Regions from separate parts of the Streptomyces cinereoruber genome, predicted to be linked through region 1. Evidence: riboswitches for the same ligand, from Rfam matches in the RefSeq annotation. Region 1 holds a riboswitch; the other holds the start of a gene.
What was found. Region 1 has a riboswitch for glycine ahead of gcvP (aminomethyl-transferring glycine dehydrogenase). Riboswitches for the same ligand answer to the same signal wherever they lie in the genome.
Positions count from the first base shown of each region.

Region 2: linked by a shared signal. The riboswitch ahead of gcvT (glycine cleavage system aminomethyltransferase GcvT) and the one ahead of gcvP (aminomethyl-transferring glycine dehydrogenase) in region 1 are both predicted to bind glycine.

Region 1 is NZ_CP023693.1:1,357,732-1,364,818, reverse strand. It holds gene CP977_RS05900 (bifunctional nuclease family protein) at 1-121, shown strand, start outside; gene bldO (whiB transcriptional repressor BldO) at 314-931, shown strand; gene CP977_RS05890 (DNA polymerase IV) at 1,065-2,516, shown strand; gene CP977_RS05885 (PRC-barrel domain-containing protein) at 2,665-3,039, opposite strand; glycine riboswitch at 3,152-3,251, shown strand; gene gcvP (aminomethyl-transferring glycine dehydrogenase) at 3,430-6,315, shown strand; gene CP977_RS05875 (DUF5999 family protein) at 6,414-6,620, opposite strand; gene CP977_RS05870 (hypothetical protein) at 6,953-7,087, opposite strand, start outside.
Region 2 is NZ_CP023693.1:5,320,104-5,327,190, forward strand. It holds gene CP977_RS24125 (L-serine ammonia-lyase) at 1-587, opposite strand, end outside; gene CP977_RS24130 (serine hydroxymethyltransferase) at 764-2,032, opposite strand; gene gcvH (glycine cleavage system protein GcvH) at 2,065-2,445, opposite strand; gene gcvT (glycine cleavage system aminomethyltransferase GcvT) at 2,523-3,647, opposite strand; glycine riboswitch at 3,816-3,930, opposite strand; gene CP977_RS24145 (AAA family ATPase) at 4,083-4,745, shown strand; gene CP977_RS24150 (enhanced serine sensitivity protein SseB) at 4,877-5,617, shown strand; gene CP977_RS24155 (enhanced serine sensitivity protein SseB C-terminal domain-containing protein) at 5,750-6,520, shown strand; gene CP977_RS24160 (ABC transporter substrate-binding protein) at 6,751-7,087, shown strand, end outside.

The sequences.
Region 1 (7,087 bases):
CGACGGCGTCCTGGACGACGCCGGCATCGCGATTCCGGACGAGCAGGAGGACGAGGTGGAGAAGTTCCGCGAATTCCTCGACCAGATCTCACCGGAGGACTTCGGGACCAACAGTCAGTGAGAACGAGCGGTACGGCCGGAGGCCGTTCGCGGGGCGCCGTCAGAGCATTCGAGTAGCCTTTCCCTGAAGAGAGACACGGGAAACCACTCTCAGGGTGATTATCACTCGGCGTGCCGAGTGTGGCGATCGTTGACGCACCCCGAGTGACTGCCTACCTTCGTGTGGGCAGGTCAAGGACGGAGGGTCGGCGTGATGAGCAGCGCGGACGGTACGGCGGGCAGCTCCCTCGGACGGGTGTCCGGGGAGAACGGTCCGTATCCGCTTCACGGCAGGGTGGGCGACTTCGGTACGGACGCCGGTACGGGGGCGGCGGACGAGGTGATCGGCTACCGCGGCCCCACGGCGTGCGCGGCCGCCGGCATCACCTACCGCCAATTGGACTACTGGGCGCGCACCGGGCTCGTGGAGCCGAGCGTGCGGCCCGCGTACGGGTCGGGGACGCAGCGGCTCTACAGCTTCCGCGACGTCGTCGTCCTGAAGATCGTCAAGCGTTTCCTCGACACCGGGGTGGCCCTGCAGAACATCCGGGCCGCCGTGCAGCACCTGCGGGCCCGGGGCTTCCGGGACCTGGAGCGGATGACGCTCATGAGCGACGGGGCCACGGTCTACGAGTGCTCCTCGCCCGACGAGGTCGTCGACCTGCTCCAGGGCGGGCAGGGCGTCTTCGGGATCGCCGTCGGGGTGGTCTGGCGGGACGTGGAGGCGGCGCTCTCCCAGCTCCACGGGGAGCGGGTGGACACCGGCGAGACGCTCGTGGGGCACAACCCCGGCGACGAGCTGGCCCGGAGACGGCGGGACCGGGCGGTCTGAACCGGTTTACGGGACGGATCGCGGGGCGGCCCCGTCGCGGGGCGGGGCGGGTTTGGTTCTTGGGCCGGCCCGGCCGCGGGGTGAGCCGTGGGGCGGTCGAGCGTTGTCAGTGGCGTGGGGGAGCATCGGAGGCGTGAGAGCCGCGCCGACGATCCTGCATCTCGACATGGACGCCTTCTTCGCCGCCGCCGAGCAGGCGTCGAAGCCGAGCCTGCGCGGAAAACCGGTGGTCGTGGGCGGGCTCGGGCCGCGGGGCGTGGTCGCCACCGCCTCGTACGAGGCGCGCCGCTTCGGGGTCCACTCGGCGATGCCGATGGGCCAGGCGCGACGGCTCGCGCCGAACGCGGCCTATCTCGTGCCGCGCTTCGCCTTCTACCGGTCGATCAGCGAGCAGGTCATGCGGCTGCTCGGGAGCCTGTCCCCGCTCGTGGAGCCCCTCAGCCTCGACGAGGCCTTCGTGGACCTGGAGGCGGGGGGCGTCGCCGACGACACGGCGAGCGCGCGGGCCGCGGGGGAGCGGCTGCGGGCCGACATCCTCGCGACGACCGGGCTCACCGGGTCGGTGGGGCTCGCCGGGTCCAAGATGCTCGCGAAGATCGCCTCCGAGCAGGCGAAGCCGGACGGGCTCGTCCTCATACCGCCGGGCACCGAGCGGACGCTCCTCGGGCCGAAGTCCGTACGGATCCTGCCCGGGGTCGGGCCGGCGACCGGGGAGCACCTGCGGCGGGCCGGGATGACGACCGTGTCCGACCTCGCGGAGGCGGGCGAGGACGAGCTCGTACGGCTCCTGGGGCGGGCGCACGGGGCCTCGCTGTACCGGATGGCCCAGGGGTACGACGACCGGCCCGTGGTGGCCGAGCGGGACGCCAAGTCCGTCTCCGTCGAGGACACCTTCGCCGTGGACCTGCACGACCGGGTACGGATCCGGGGCGAGGTCGAGCGGCTCGCGGAGCGGTGCGTGGAGCGGCTGCGGGCGTCGGGGCACTCGGGGCGGACGATCGTCCTGAAGGTGCGGAGGTTCGACTTCTCGACGCTGACCCGGTCCGAGACGCTGCGGGGGCCGACGGACGCGCTCGGGGTCGTACGGGAGGCTGCGGGGCGGCTCCTCGACTCCGTGGACACCACGGGGGGCGTGCGGCTGCTCGGGGTGGGGGTGAGCGGGCTCGCGGACTACACGCAGGAGGACCTGTTCGCCCAGGCGGAGCTGGTGGGGGAGCGGGGCGCGGAGGGTGCGGCTCCGGTGGCGCCCGAGGTCGCGGTGGCCGAGCCGACCGGGCCCGTCGCGGCCGCCGAGCGGTACTGGGCGCCCGGGCACGACGTGCGGCACGCGGTGTACGGGGCCGGGTGGGTGCAGGGGAGCGGGCTCGGGCGGGTCACGGTGCGGTTCGAGGAACCGGGGTCGGCGCCGGGGCGGGTGCGGACGTTCGCCGTGGACGATCCGGAGCTGGAGGCGGGGGAGGCGTTGCCGCTGGTGCGGGACCCTGTGCCGGGGGCGGTGCCGGTGCCCGCGCCGTCGACGGCTGCGGGCCGTGGGGGTGCGCCCGGCCTTGCGGCCGGGCCGGGTTCCCACCCGCGCCGCCCGTGACGGTGGGTGGGCAGAGGTGCGGGTTCTCCCGTGGGTGGTGCCGCGCCGTCGGCGGCTGCGGGCCCCGGGGCGTTTTCGGCCGGGCCGGGGGCCGACCGTCGCCCGTCGTGGCCGGCGGGCTTTCCGGTGTGCGGGGATCGGCTTCGGGTCAGCCGCCCTCCTGGCCCGCCAGGCGGCCGAAGTCCTTGTCCGGGGTGTCCGTGGGGGGCGGGGGGAGGGCGAGCCTGTAGTGGCGGTAGAGCTGGAGTTCCTGCTCCGGGGAGAGGTGGCGGCCCACGCCGAAGTCCGGGGCGTCCTTGATGAGGGCGCGTTCGAACGGGACGTGGAGGCCGTCGTCGAGCAGGTCGCTCGGCTCCAGGGGGACGAACGCGTCCCTGCTGAACAGGCCCGTGCGGACCGCGGCCCACTCCGGGACGCCCGTCGCGTCGTCCAGGTACACCTCGTCGACGGTGCCGATCTTGTGTCCGTTCCGGTCGTACGCCTTGCGGCCGATCAGGCTGCGCGGATCGATGTCGGTCTGCACGGTCCCTCCAACTGGTCGCAACTCCTCTACCCCCTACCAAAGGGCACATCCGGGATGTCGGCCACTTGAGCGAAAGGAGCCTCAACCGCGCTGGTAGGCTGGGTGTGGCTGTCGACCCCGTGCGGGAGAGTCCCCCGGAGAAACCTTCCGGTGGGCGCCGAAGGAGCAAATCCTCCCCGGAATCTCTCAGGCCCCCGTACCGCACGGACGAGGTCACTCTGGAAAGCAGAGCGGATGTCCGACGGCATGCGCTCTCACCGACGGTGAAAGCCGGCCTGCCGCGAGGCGCGCCGGTGAAGCTCTCAGGTTGAGATGACAGAGGGGGAGGCCGTCCGGGCACCCGCGCCGTGGTGCCCCTCGCAGGTCGTGACGACCAGGAGGCCTCCGTACATGACCGCCAACCGCACTCCGCTCTCCGAGCTCGAGCAGGGCATCCCCTTCGAGCAGCGGCACATCGGGCCCGACGCCGAGGCCCGGGCCAAGATGCTCGCCCAGGTCGGTTACGGCTCGCTCGACGAGCTCACGGCCGCCGCGGTGCCGGACGTGATCAAGAACGCCGAGGCGCTGGGCCTGCCGGCCGCGCGCACCGAGGCCGAGGTGCTCGCCGAGCTGCGCGCGCTCGCCGACCGCAACCAGGTCCTCGCCCCGATGATCGGCCTCGGCTACTACGGCACCTTCACCCCGCCGGTGATCCTCCGGAACGTGATGGAGAACCCCGCCTGGTACACGGCGTACACGCCGTACCAGCCGGAGATCTCCCAGGGGCGTCTGGAGGCCCTGCTGAACTTCCAGACGATGGTCGCCGACCTGACCGGCCTGCCCACCTCCGGCGCCTCCCTGCTCGACGAGGGCACCGCCGCCGCCGAGGCCATGGCGCTGTCCCGCCGCGTCGGCAAGGTCAAGAAGGGCGTCTTCCTGATCGACGCCGACGCCCTGCCGCAGACGATCGCCGTCATCGAGACCCGCGCCGAGCCGACCGGCATCGAGGTCGTCGTCGCCGACCTGAGCGAGGGCATCCCCGCCGAGGTCGCCGAGCGCGGCGTCTTCGGCGTGCTGATCCAGTACCCCGGCGCCTCCGGCGCGGTCCGCGACATCAAGCCGCTGATCGACGCGGCCCACGAGCTGGGCGCGATCGTCACCGTCGCCGCCGACCTGCTCGCGCTCACCCTGCTCACCTCGCCCGGCGAGCTCGGCGCCGACATCGCCGTCGGCACCACCCAGCGCTTCGGCGTCCCGATGGGCTTCGGCGGCCCGCACGCCGGCTACATGGCCGTCCAGGACAAGCACGCCCGCTCCCTGCCCGGCCGCCTCGTGGGCGTCTCCGTCGACGCCGACGGGAACCGCGCCTACCGCCTGGCCCTCCAGACCCGCGAGCAGCACATCCGCCGCGAGAAGGCCACCAGCAACATCTGTACCGCCCAGGTGCTGCTCGCCGTCATGGCCGGCATGTACGCCGTCTACCACGGCCCCGACGGCCTCAAGGGCATCGCGCTCCGCACCCACCGGTACGCCGCGATCCTCGCCGCCGGTCTGCGCGCCGGGGGTGTCGAGCTGACCGGGGACGTCTTCTTCGACACCCTCACCGCCCGCGTGCCCGGCAGGGCCGACGAGGTCGTGGCCGCCGCCCGCGAGGCCGGCGTCAACCTGTACCGCGTCGACGCCGACCGCGTGTCGGTCTCCTGCGACGAGACCACCACGCGAGAGCAGCTCGCCGCCGTGTGGGGCGCCTTCGGCGTCACCGCCGACGTCGAGGCCCTGGACGCCGCCACCGAGGACGCGCTGCCCGCCGGTCTGCTGCGCTCCGACGCGTACCTGACCCACCCGGTCTTCCACGCGCACCGCTCCGAGACCTCGATGCTGCGCTACCTGCGCCGTCTCGCGGACCGCGACTACGCGCTGGACCGCGGCATGATCCCGCTCGGCTCCTGCACGATGAAGCTGAACGCGACCACCGAGATGGAGCCGGTGACCTGGCCCGAGTTCGGCCAGATCCACCCCTTCGCCCCGGTCGAGCAGGCCCAGGGCTACGTCACGCTCATCACCGAGCTGGAGGAGCGCCTCGCCGAGGTCACCGGCTACGACAAGGTGTCGATCCAGCCCAACGCCGGTTCGCAGGGCGAGCTGGCCGGCCTCCTCGCCGTCCGCGCGTACCACCGGGCCAACGGCGACGAGCAGCGCACCGTCTGCCTCATCCCGTCCTCCGCGCACGGCACCAACGCCGCCTCCGCGGTGATGGCCGGCATGAAGGTCGTCGTGGTGAAGACCGCCGACGACGGCGAGGTCGACGTCGAGGACCTGCGGGCCAAGATCGCCCAGTACCGCGACGAGCTGTCCGTCCTGATGATCACCTACCCGTCCACGCACGGCGTGTTCGAGGAGCACGTCGCGGACATCTGCGCCGAGGTCCACGAGGCCGGCGGCCAGGTGTACGTCGACGGCGCCAACCTCAACGCCCTGGTCGGCCTGGCCAAGCCCGGCCACTTCGGCGGCGACGTCTCGCACCTGAACCTGCACAAGACCTTCTGCATCCCGCACGGCGGCGGCGGCCCCGGCGTCGGCCCGGTCGGCGTCCGCGCCCACCTCGCCCCGTACCTGCCGAACCACCCGCTCCAGCCCACCGCGGGCCCGGAGACCGGCGTCGGCCCGATCTCGGCCGCCCCGTGGGGCTCCGCCGGCATCCTGCCGATCTCCTGGTCGTACGTGCGCCTGATGGGCGGCGAGGGCCTCAAGCGCGCCACCCAGGTCGCGGTGCTCGCGGCGAACTACATCGCCAAGCGCCTGGAGCCGCACTTCCCGGTGCTCTACACCGGCCCGGCCGGTCTGGTCGCCCACGAGTGCATCGTGGACCTGCGCCCGCTGTCCAAGGCGACCGGCGTCACCGTCGACGACATCGCCAAGCGCCTGATCGACTACGGCTTCCACGCGCCGACGATGTCCTTCCCGGTGGCCGGCACGCTGATGATCGAGCCGACCGAGTCCGAGGACCTGACCGAGCTCGACCGCTTCTGCGACACGATGATCGCGATCCGGGCCGAGATCGAGAAGGTCGCCGCGGGCGAGTGGCCGGCGGACGACAACCCGCTGCACAACGCCCCGCACACCGCGGCCGCGCTCGGCGGCGAGTGGAACCACCCGTACACCCGTGACGAGGCGGTCTTCCCGGCCGGCGTCTCGGCCGCCGACAAGTACTGGCCGCCGGTGCGCCGCATCGACGGCGCCTTCGGCGACCGGAACCTGGTCTGCTCCTGCCCGCCGCTGGACGAGTACGACCAGTAGGGGCGCAGCCCTTCACGACGGGGTGCCGACGATCGAGGGCCGGCCCGGAGAGTTCTTCTCCGGGCCGGCCCTCGGGCTTCCTCCCTCGTACGGTTCGCTCAGGCGGCGGTCGTCACCCGGCCCGCCGCGAGCGGCCGGTGCGGGGCGATGATCTGCCCGTCCGGCAGGAGCTCACCGGTGTCCTCGAAGAGCAGGACGCCGTTGCACAGCAGGCTCCAGCCCTGCTCGGGGTGGTGTGCCGTCAGTCGGGCCGCCTCGCGGTCGGCGGAGTCGGCGGTGGGACAGGCGGGCTGGTGCTGGCACATGGGTGGGTTCTTTCGCTGCGTCGTGGTGGATGTCCTGCGGCTCTGCGCGTTCATGGCCGCCCCCGTCGGTCGGTTCGGTTCCGGTCCAAGTCTTGCCCCCGGGACGGACTTCCGCAGGCATTTCGCGGCAGCTCGTCCTCTCCTGGGAGGACGCGTCACCCGCAGGGGCGGTTCGGCTCAACCACCCCGTCCCTTCGGGTGGTTCGGGGTGGCCCGAGCGGGCTAGTCCGTACGGGAGGGGTGTTCGGGCGGGGCGTTCGGGCGGACGGTTCGGACAGCAGTGCGCCCCGTGACCCGGCCGGGCCACGGGGCGCGGACGCGCGTGAGGTGGATCAGGCGGGCGCCGCCGAGCCCAGGAGGGGCGGCGGCGCGAGGCGCGTGCTGAGGACGGGCAGGAGGTCGGCGACCGGGTACGGCCGGTGGGCCGCGATCCCCGGGGGCGCGGGGGCCAGGGGCACCATCAGGTC
Region 2 (7,087 bases), 4.0 Mb from region 1:
ATCGCGGAGATCGACAGGCCGGTCTCCTTCGCGAGGCGGAGCAGCTCGTCGCCGGTGCGGAAGGGGTACTTCAGGACGGTGTCGTCCGGGACGATCGGGTTCTCGCCGGCCACTGCGTCCTCGTCGACGACGAAGCCGCCGCCGACCGAGTAGTACGTCTTCTCCAGGACGAGCCCGCCCTCCGCGTCGTACGCGAAGACCGTCATGCCGTTGGCGTGGTACGGGAGCGCCTTGCGCCGGTGCAGGATCAGGTCGGCGTCGAAGTCGAAGGGGATCTCGTGGGCGCCGAGCAGGTTGATCCGGCCGCTCGCCTTGATCCGCTCGAACTCCTCGTCCGCGTGCTCCACGTCGACCGTGCGGGGCGAGTTCCCCTCCAGGCCGAGCAGGACGGCCTTGGGGGTGCCGTGCCCGTGGCCGGTGGCGCCGAGGGAGCCGTACAGCTCCGCCCGCACCTTCGCCGTGTGGGCCAGCAGGCCCTCGTTCTTCAGGCGGCGGGCGAACATCCGGGCCGCGCGCATCGGGCCCACCGTGTGGGAGCTCGACGGACCGATGCCGATCGAGAACAGGTCGAAGACCGAGATGGCCACGGGAGGACTCCTTGTGGGGGCTGGACGTCGTTGTCTGCCGGGGTGGTGCAGAGAGCGCGTGGGGCGGGGGACATGGGTCGGGGCACCGCGCCCGTTGTTCCAGTGTGCGCGGTGCCCCGGATGTCCGTACGAACAAAAGCGTACGAAATTACTACGGTGTCACTACTACTGCGGTGTCACTTCAGGCCGGGGTACAGCGGGTGCTTGTCCGCGAGGGCGGTCACCCGGGCCTTGAGGGCCTCGGCCTTATCGGCGTCGAAGCCCGGCTTCAGGGTCTCGGCGATGACGTCCGCGACCTCGCGGAAGTCCTCGGCCCCGAAGCCGCGGGTCGCGAGCGCCGGCGTGCCGATGCGCAGGCCCGAGGTGACCATCGGGGGACGCGGGTCGTTCGGGACCGCGTTCCGGTTGACCGTGATGCCGACCTCGTGGAGGCGGTCCTCGGCCTGCTGGCCGTCCAGCTCCGAGTCGCGCAGGTCGACCAGGAGCAGGTGCACGTCCGTGCCGCCGGACAGGACCGAGACGCCGTGGGCCTTCACGTCGTCCCGGACCAGGCGCTCGGCGATGATCCGGGCGCCCTCCAGGGTGCGCTCCTGGCGCTCCTTGAACTCCTCCGAGGCCGCGACCTTGAAGGAGACGGCCTTGGCCGCGATCACGTGCTCCAGGGGGCCGCCCTGGAAGCCCGGGAAGACGGAGGAGTTCAGCTTCTTCGCGAACTCCTTCTTCGCCAGGATGATGCCGCCGCGCGGACCGCCGAGCGTCTTGTGCGTGGTGGAGGTCACCACGTCCGCGTGCTCGACCGGGTTCGGGTGCAGGCCGGCGGCGACCAGGCCCGCGAAGTGGGCCATGTCGACCCACAGGTAGGCGCCGACCTCGTCGGCGATCCGGCGGAACTCCGCGAAGTCCAGCTGGCGCGGGTACGCCGACCAGCCCGCGATGATCACCTTGGGGCGGTGCTCCTTGGCGAGGCTCTCGACCTCGGCCATGTCGACCAGACCGGCCCCGTCCACGTGGTACGCGACCACGTTGAACTGCTTGCCGGAGAAGTTCAGGCGCATGCCGTGGGTGAGGTGGCCGCCGTGCGCCAGGTCCAGGCCCAGGATCGTGTCGCCCGGCTGGGCGATCGCGAAGAGGGCGGCCTGGTTCGCGGAGGCGCCGGAGTGCGGCTGGACGTTGGCGTACTCGGCGCCGAACAGGTCCTTGATCCGGTCGATGGCGATCTGCTCGGCCACGTCGACGTGCTCGCAGCCGCCGTAGTAGCGGCGGCCCGGGTAGCCCTCGGCGTACTTGTTGGTGAGGACGGAGCCCTGCGCCTCCATGACGGCGACCGGAGCGAAGTTCTCCGAGGCGATCATCTCGAGGGTGGACTGCTGACGGCGGAGCTCGGCGTCGACGGCGGCGGCGACGTCGGGGTCCAGCTCGTGGAGGGGAGTGTTCAGAAGCGACATGAATCGATCCCTAAGGGGTCTCGGGCCCGGTCTCAGTTCCCGGCGGAGAACGCGGCGTACTCGTCGGCGGTGAGCAGGTCGTCCGGCTCACCCGCGACGCGCACCTTGAACAGCCAGCCACCCTCGAACGGAGCCGTGTTCACCAGGGACGGGTCGTCCACCACGTCCTGGTTGGCGGCGACGACCTCGCCCGACACGGGGGAGTACAGGTCGCTCACGGACTTCGTCGACTCCAGCTCGCCACAGGTCTCGCCCGCGGTGACGGTGTCGCCGACCTCGGGGAGCTGGGCGTAGACGACGTCACCGAGCGCGTTGGCCGCGAACTCCGTGATGCCGACGGTCGCGACGCCGTCCTCGGCGTCCGACAGCCACTCGTGCTCCTTGGTGTACCGCAGCTGCTGGGGGTTGCTCATGACCTGATTCTCCTGGATCGGGGGAGTGCTGATGAACGTCGGTCTTGCGGGGTGAGACGCGCGGTGGGACGACTTCGTCACTTCTGGCGCTTGTAGAACGGCAGCGCCACGACCTCGTACGGCTCGTGGGTGCCCCGGATGTCCACACCTACACCCCGGGTGCCGGGCTCCGCGTGCGCCGCGTCCACGTACGCCATCGCGATCGGCTTTCCGAGGGTCGGGGACGGGGCCCCGGAGGTGACCTCGCCGACGACCTCGCCGTCCTTGACGACGGAGAACCCGGCGCGCGGGACCCGGCGGCCCTCGGCGACCAGGCCGACCAGCCTGCGCGGCGGGGCGGTCTCGGCGCGCTCGGCGGCCTTCTCCAGGGCCTCGCGGCCGACGAAGCGGCCCTCGTTGGTCGTCTTCTCGAACTTCACGACCCGGCCGAGACCGGCGTCGAAGGGGGTGAGGGAGGTGGTCAGCTCGTGGCCGTACAGCGGCATGCCCGCCTCCAGGCGGAGCGTGTCGCGGCAGGACAGGCCGCAGGGGATCAGGCCGACGCCCTCGCCGGCCTCGGTCAGCGCCTTCCACACGCCCTCGGCGTGCTCCGGCTTCAGGAAGAGCTCGAAGCCGTCCTCACCGGTGTAGCCGGTGCGGGCGATCAGGGCGGGCACGCCCGCGACCGTGCCCGGCAGGCCGGCGTAGTACTTCAGGCCGTCCAGGTCGGCGTCGGTGACCGACTTCAGGATGCCGGGGGACTCCGGGCCCTGGACCGCGATCAGGGCGTACGCGTCGCGGTCGTCGCGGACCTCGGCGTCGAAGCCGGCGGCGCGCTCGGTGAGGGCGTCCAGGACGACCTGCGCGTTGGAGGCGTTGGCGACGACCATGTACTCCGTCTCGCCCAGGCGGTAGACGATCAGGTCGTCCAGGATGCCGCCGTCCTCGCGGCAGATCATCGTGTACCGGGCGCGGCCGGTGCCCACCGTGGAGATGTTGCCGACCAGGGCGAAGTCGAGGAGCTCTACGGCCTGCGGGCCGGTGACGGTGATCTCGCCCATGTGGGAGAGGTCGAAGAGGCCGGCCCGGGTGCGGACGGCGTTGTGCTCGTCGCGCTCGCTGCCGTACCGCAGCGGCATGTCCCAGCCCGCGAAGTCGGTCATGGTCGCGCCCAGGGAGCGATGCAGCGCATCGAGGGCGGTGAGGCGGGGGGCAGTGGTCATGGGGTGGCTCCCGGGTCCCAAGGGCGTTCGGTGACGAAGACATGACGGGCGAGGACGTCCTCCCCATCTGTCATGGAACCTGAGAGGTTCACCGGGGGCATCTCGTCACCGAGAGCCCGGCTTGCACCTTGGGTGGGGACACCGGGGTGTCCCGCTTTTCAGATCTGCCTCATCCACGCGGTACGGGGCCTGAGAGATTCAAGGGAGGGTCTTGCTCCTTCGGCGCCCGGACGCACCGGGTGGTCACCCACTCCGTGGTCCGGAACTCTCCCGCGCGGATTCGAACGGCCGGTATGCGGTTGTACAGGCGACCGTGGGCGCCTGGCGCGCACATCATTGCACGCGGTGTCGGCGCGGCAAATCGCTTGTGCCCCATTACCGTTTCTTTACACTTCTTGGGAAGGGTCTCCCGAGGCCCGTCAGGGGGAGAAGGTCATGACGATCCAGCACACCGGCGCGTACGCGGCGAGTCCCGGCATACCGTCCCCACGGGCCCGCGCCCGGACCCGGGGACGGGGCCGGATCCTGCGGGACCTGCGCGAGCGCGGAGGGCGGGGCCCCCGCGCCCTCGCCTTCGCGCCCGGAGACCTCGTGGTCGTCTCCGGGCTGCCCGGCAGCGGCAAGTCCACCCTGATGAAGCGGACCGCCGGGAGCCGGGGCGTCGACTCCCAGGACGCCCGGGAGCGCTGGGAGGCCCGGATGCCCCGCCTCCTGCCGTACGCGGTCTACCGCCCCCTGGTCCGGATCGCGCACTACGCCGGGCTGCGCCGCGCCCTGCGCTCCGGCGCGAGCGTGATCGTGCACGACTGCGGCACCCAGTCCTGGGTGCGCGGCTGGCTCGCCCGCGAGGCCCGCCGCCGGGGGCGCGAGCTGCACCTGCTCCTCCTCGACGTGACCCCGGACACCGCCAGGGCCGGGCAGCACTCCCGCGGCCGGGGCGTCTCGGCGTACGCCTTCGCCCGGCACCGGCGCGCGGTCGGCCGGCTGCTGCGGGCCGCCGAGACCGGCCGGCTGCCGCACGGCTGCGCCTCGGCGACCCTGCTCGACCGGGACGCCGCCGACACCCTCCGGACGATCACCTTCGGGGAGGCGGTCTGACGCGAGCACCCCTGTGCGGCCCCTCCGGGGCGCCCGTACGCCCCCCTTCCGGTCACGGCGGTGCCGGGGCGGCGTTAGGGTGCTGCCGGGCGGCCGGGTACGGCAGGCCGTGCGAGAAGGGGAACGGGACCGTGGACGTGACGTGGCCGGGCAACGAGTTGGAAGAGGTGCTCGCCGCCTCGCTCGGCAACCCCGAGGCGGGCGGCCGCCTCGTCGAGGTACTGGGCCGCAGCCCGGTCTGGATCCCCCTGCCCAACGGCGGCGGTCCCGACAGCACCGACCTGGACCTCGCCACCATGGAGATCGACGGCGCGGCCTACGTCCCCGTCTTCAGCTCCGAGCAGCAGTTCCGCGCCTGCGCCGGCGACCACATGTCCTTCGCCGTCGCCCCCGCCCGCGACTTCGCCCGCGGCCTGCCCCCGCAGCTCGGCATCGCCGTGAACCCCGGCGGGACCGTCGGCGTCCCGCTGCCCCCGCCCGCCGTCGCCGAACTCTGCCGCGTCGGCCGGACCCCGCTCGACGGCCCCGCGTCCGGCGGCCGCGTCCGGCTCTTCGAGCCCGACTGGCAGGACGACCCCGTCGACTTCCTCGCCGCCGCCTCCGCCGAGTTCGAGGCCACCGGCGTCGTCGCCAGCGCCCGCCGTGCCCTCGCCAGCGTCGAGGGCACCGAACCGGCCCTCTTCATCGGCGTCCAGCTCTCCCACTGGGAGGGCGCCGACCGCACCGCCCCCCTGGACGCCCTCGGCCGGGCCCTCGGCCGCGTCGAGGTCGCCTGGCCGGTCAACCTCATCCTGCTCGACATGGCGCAGGACCCGGTGGGCGACTGGATGCTGGAGCGGGTCCGCCCCTTCTACCAGCGCGCCGCCGTGTGAGCGGCACCCTGTTCAGGGCTTGCCGGGCGGGTCAGGCCCTAAGCTGAACTGATTCGACGGAACCGATGCGACGGCCGCCCCTGACCCGGCGGCCGCGCGGACGTGGTGGACGGAAGAGGGGCGGGACCCAGGGTGAGCGCGTCAGGCACCGCTGCGGCTGGACACGTCGAGCACATGCTGCGCCAGGTGGCACCCGGACGCTACGACGCGTACGAGCGGCTGCTGCACGCCCTCGCCGACGGCGAGCTCCGGATGCTGCTCTGGCAGGGCACGCCCGGCTCCCCCGACGCCCAGTACGGGAACATGGAGGTCGAGGGCTTCGGCTACGCGCCCTGCGTCACCTCCGACCAGGAGCTCGCCGCCTCCGGCTGGAACCGCGCCCACGAGCGCGTCACCGGCCGCGAGATCGCCCGCGCCCTCTACCCCGACCGCTGGGGCGTCTGGCTGAATCCGCACGCCCCGGGCGGCGGCGTCGGCATCCCCTGGGCCGACCTGCGCCGGATCGCCACCGGACTCGACCGGATGCCCGCGGGCCCGCTGCGCGTCACCGAGCCCGCCCTGGAGCTCCCGCAGTTCTACGCCCTGATCACCCAGAACGCGCACCGCACCCCGGCCGTCCGGGCGCTGCGCCGCGGCTGGGTGCAGCCCGCGCTCGGCTCCCCATACCTGGTCATCGGGCTCGACCTGTACGACACCTCCCCGGCCGCCGTCGACGCGGTCCGGGCGATGATGCGCCAGTCCATCGGCTCCGTCCCCGACGGGCTGCCCGTCTCGACGGTCGCCCTCTCCGACGCGTACGACCCGGTGGCGCTCTGGCTGAAGGCGAACGCCCGGCCCTTCTACGACCGCGAGGCGCACGCCGCCCCGCCTGCCCCGGGATACGGCTATCCGCCCCGAGGTTGACCGGAAGTCCCGGATGGGCGGTCTGTCCGGTCGTGACACCTCTCGTTAACTCACCCGCGCGTCAAGGGTGTTCGCCCAGGCCACGCACTTGTCCCGGAAGTGCCCGGTTTGGCGAGTGTCCGGGTCTCGACTAGGTATCACCGTTATCCGGACTGTTCTCCAGCTGGTTGCCCGTCGGTAGTGTTCGGCCGGTCAAGACCTCTCCACACGGCTGATCCTGGGGTGGCCCCATGCGAATATTCAATTCCCGTACCGTTCGGGCGATCACGGTGGTGGCTGCCGCCGCGCTCGTCGCGACGGGCTGCTCCAGTGAGCGCGGAAAGGACGGCGCGAAGGGCGGTGCGAAGGACACCTTCGTGTTCGCCGGCGCCGGCGACCCCGGTTCCCTGGACCCCGCCCTCGCGAGCGACGGCGAGACCTTCCGGGTGACCCGGCAGGCCTTCGAAGCACTCCTGGAGCACGAGTCGGGAGGCAGCAAGCTCGTCGGCGGCCTCGCCGAGACGTGGTCCGCCGACCCCGCCGGCAAGGTGTGGACGTTCAACCTGCGCAAGGGCGTGAAGTTCCACG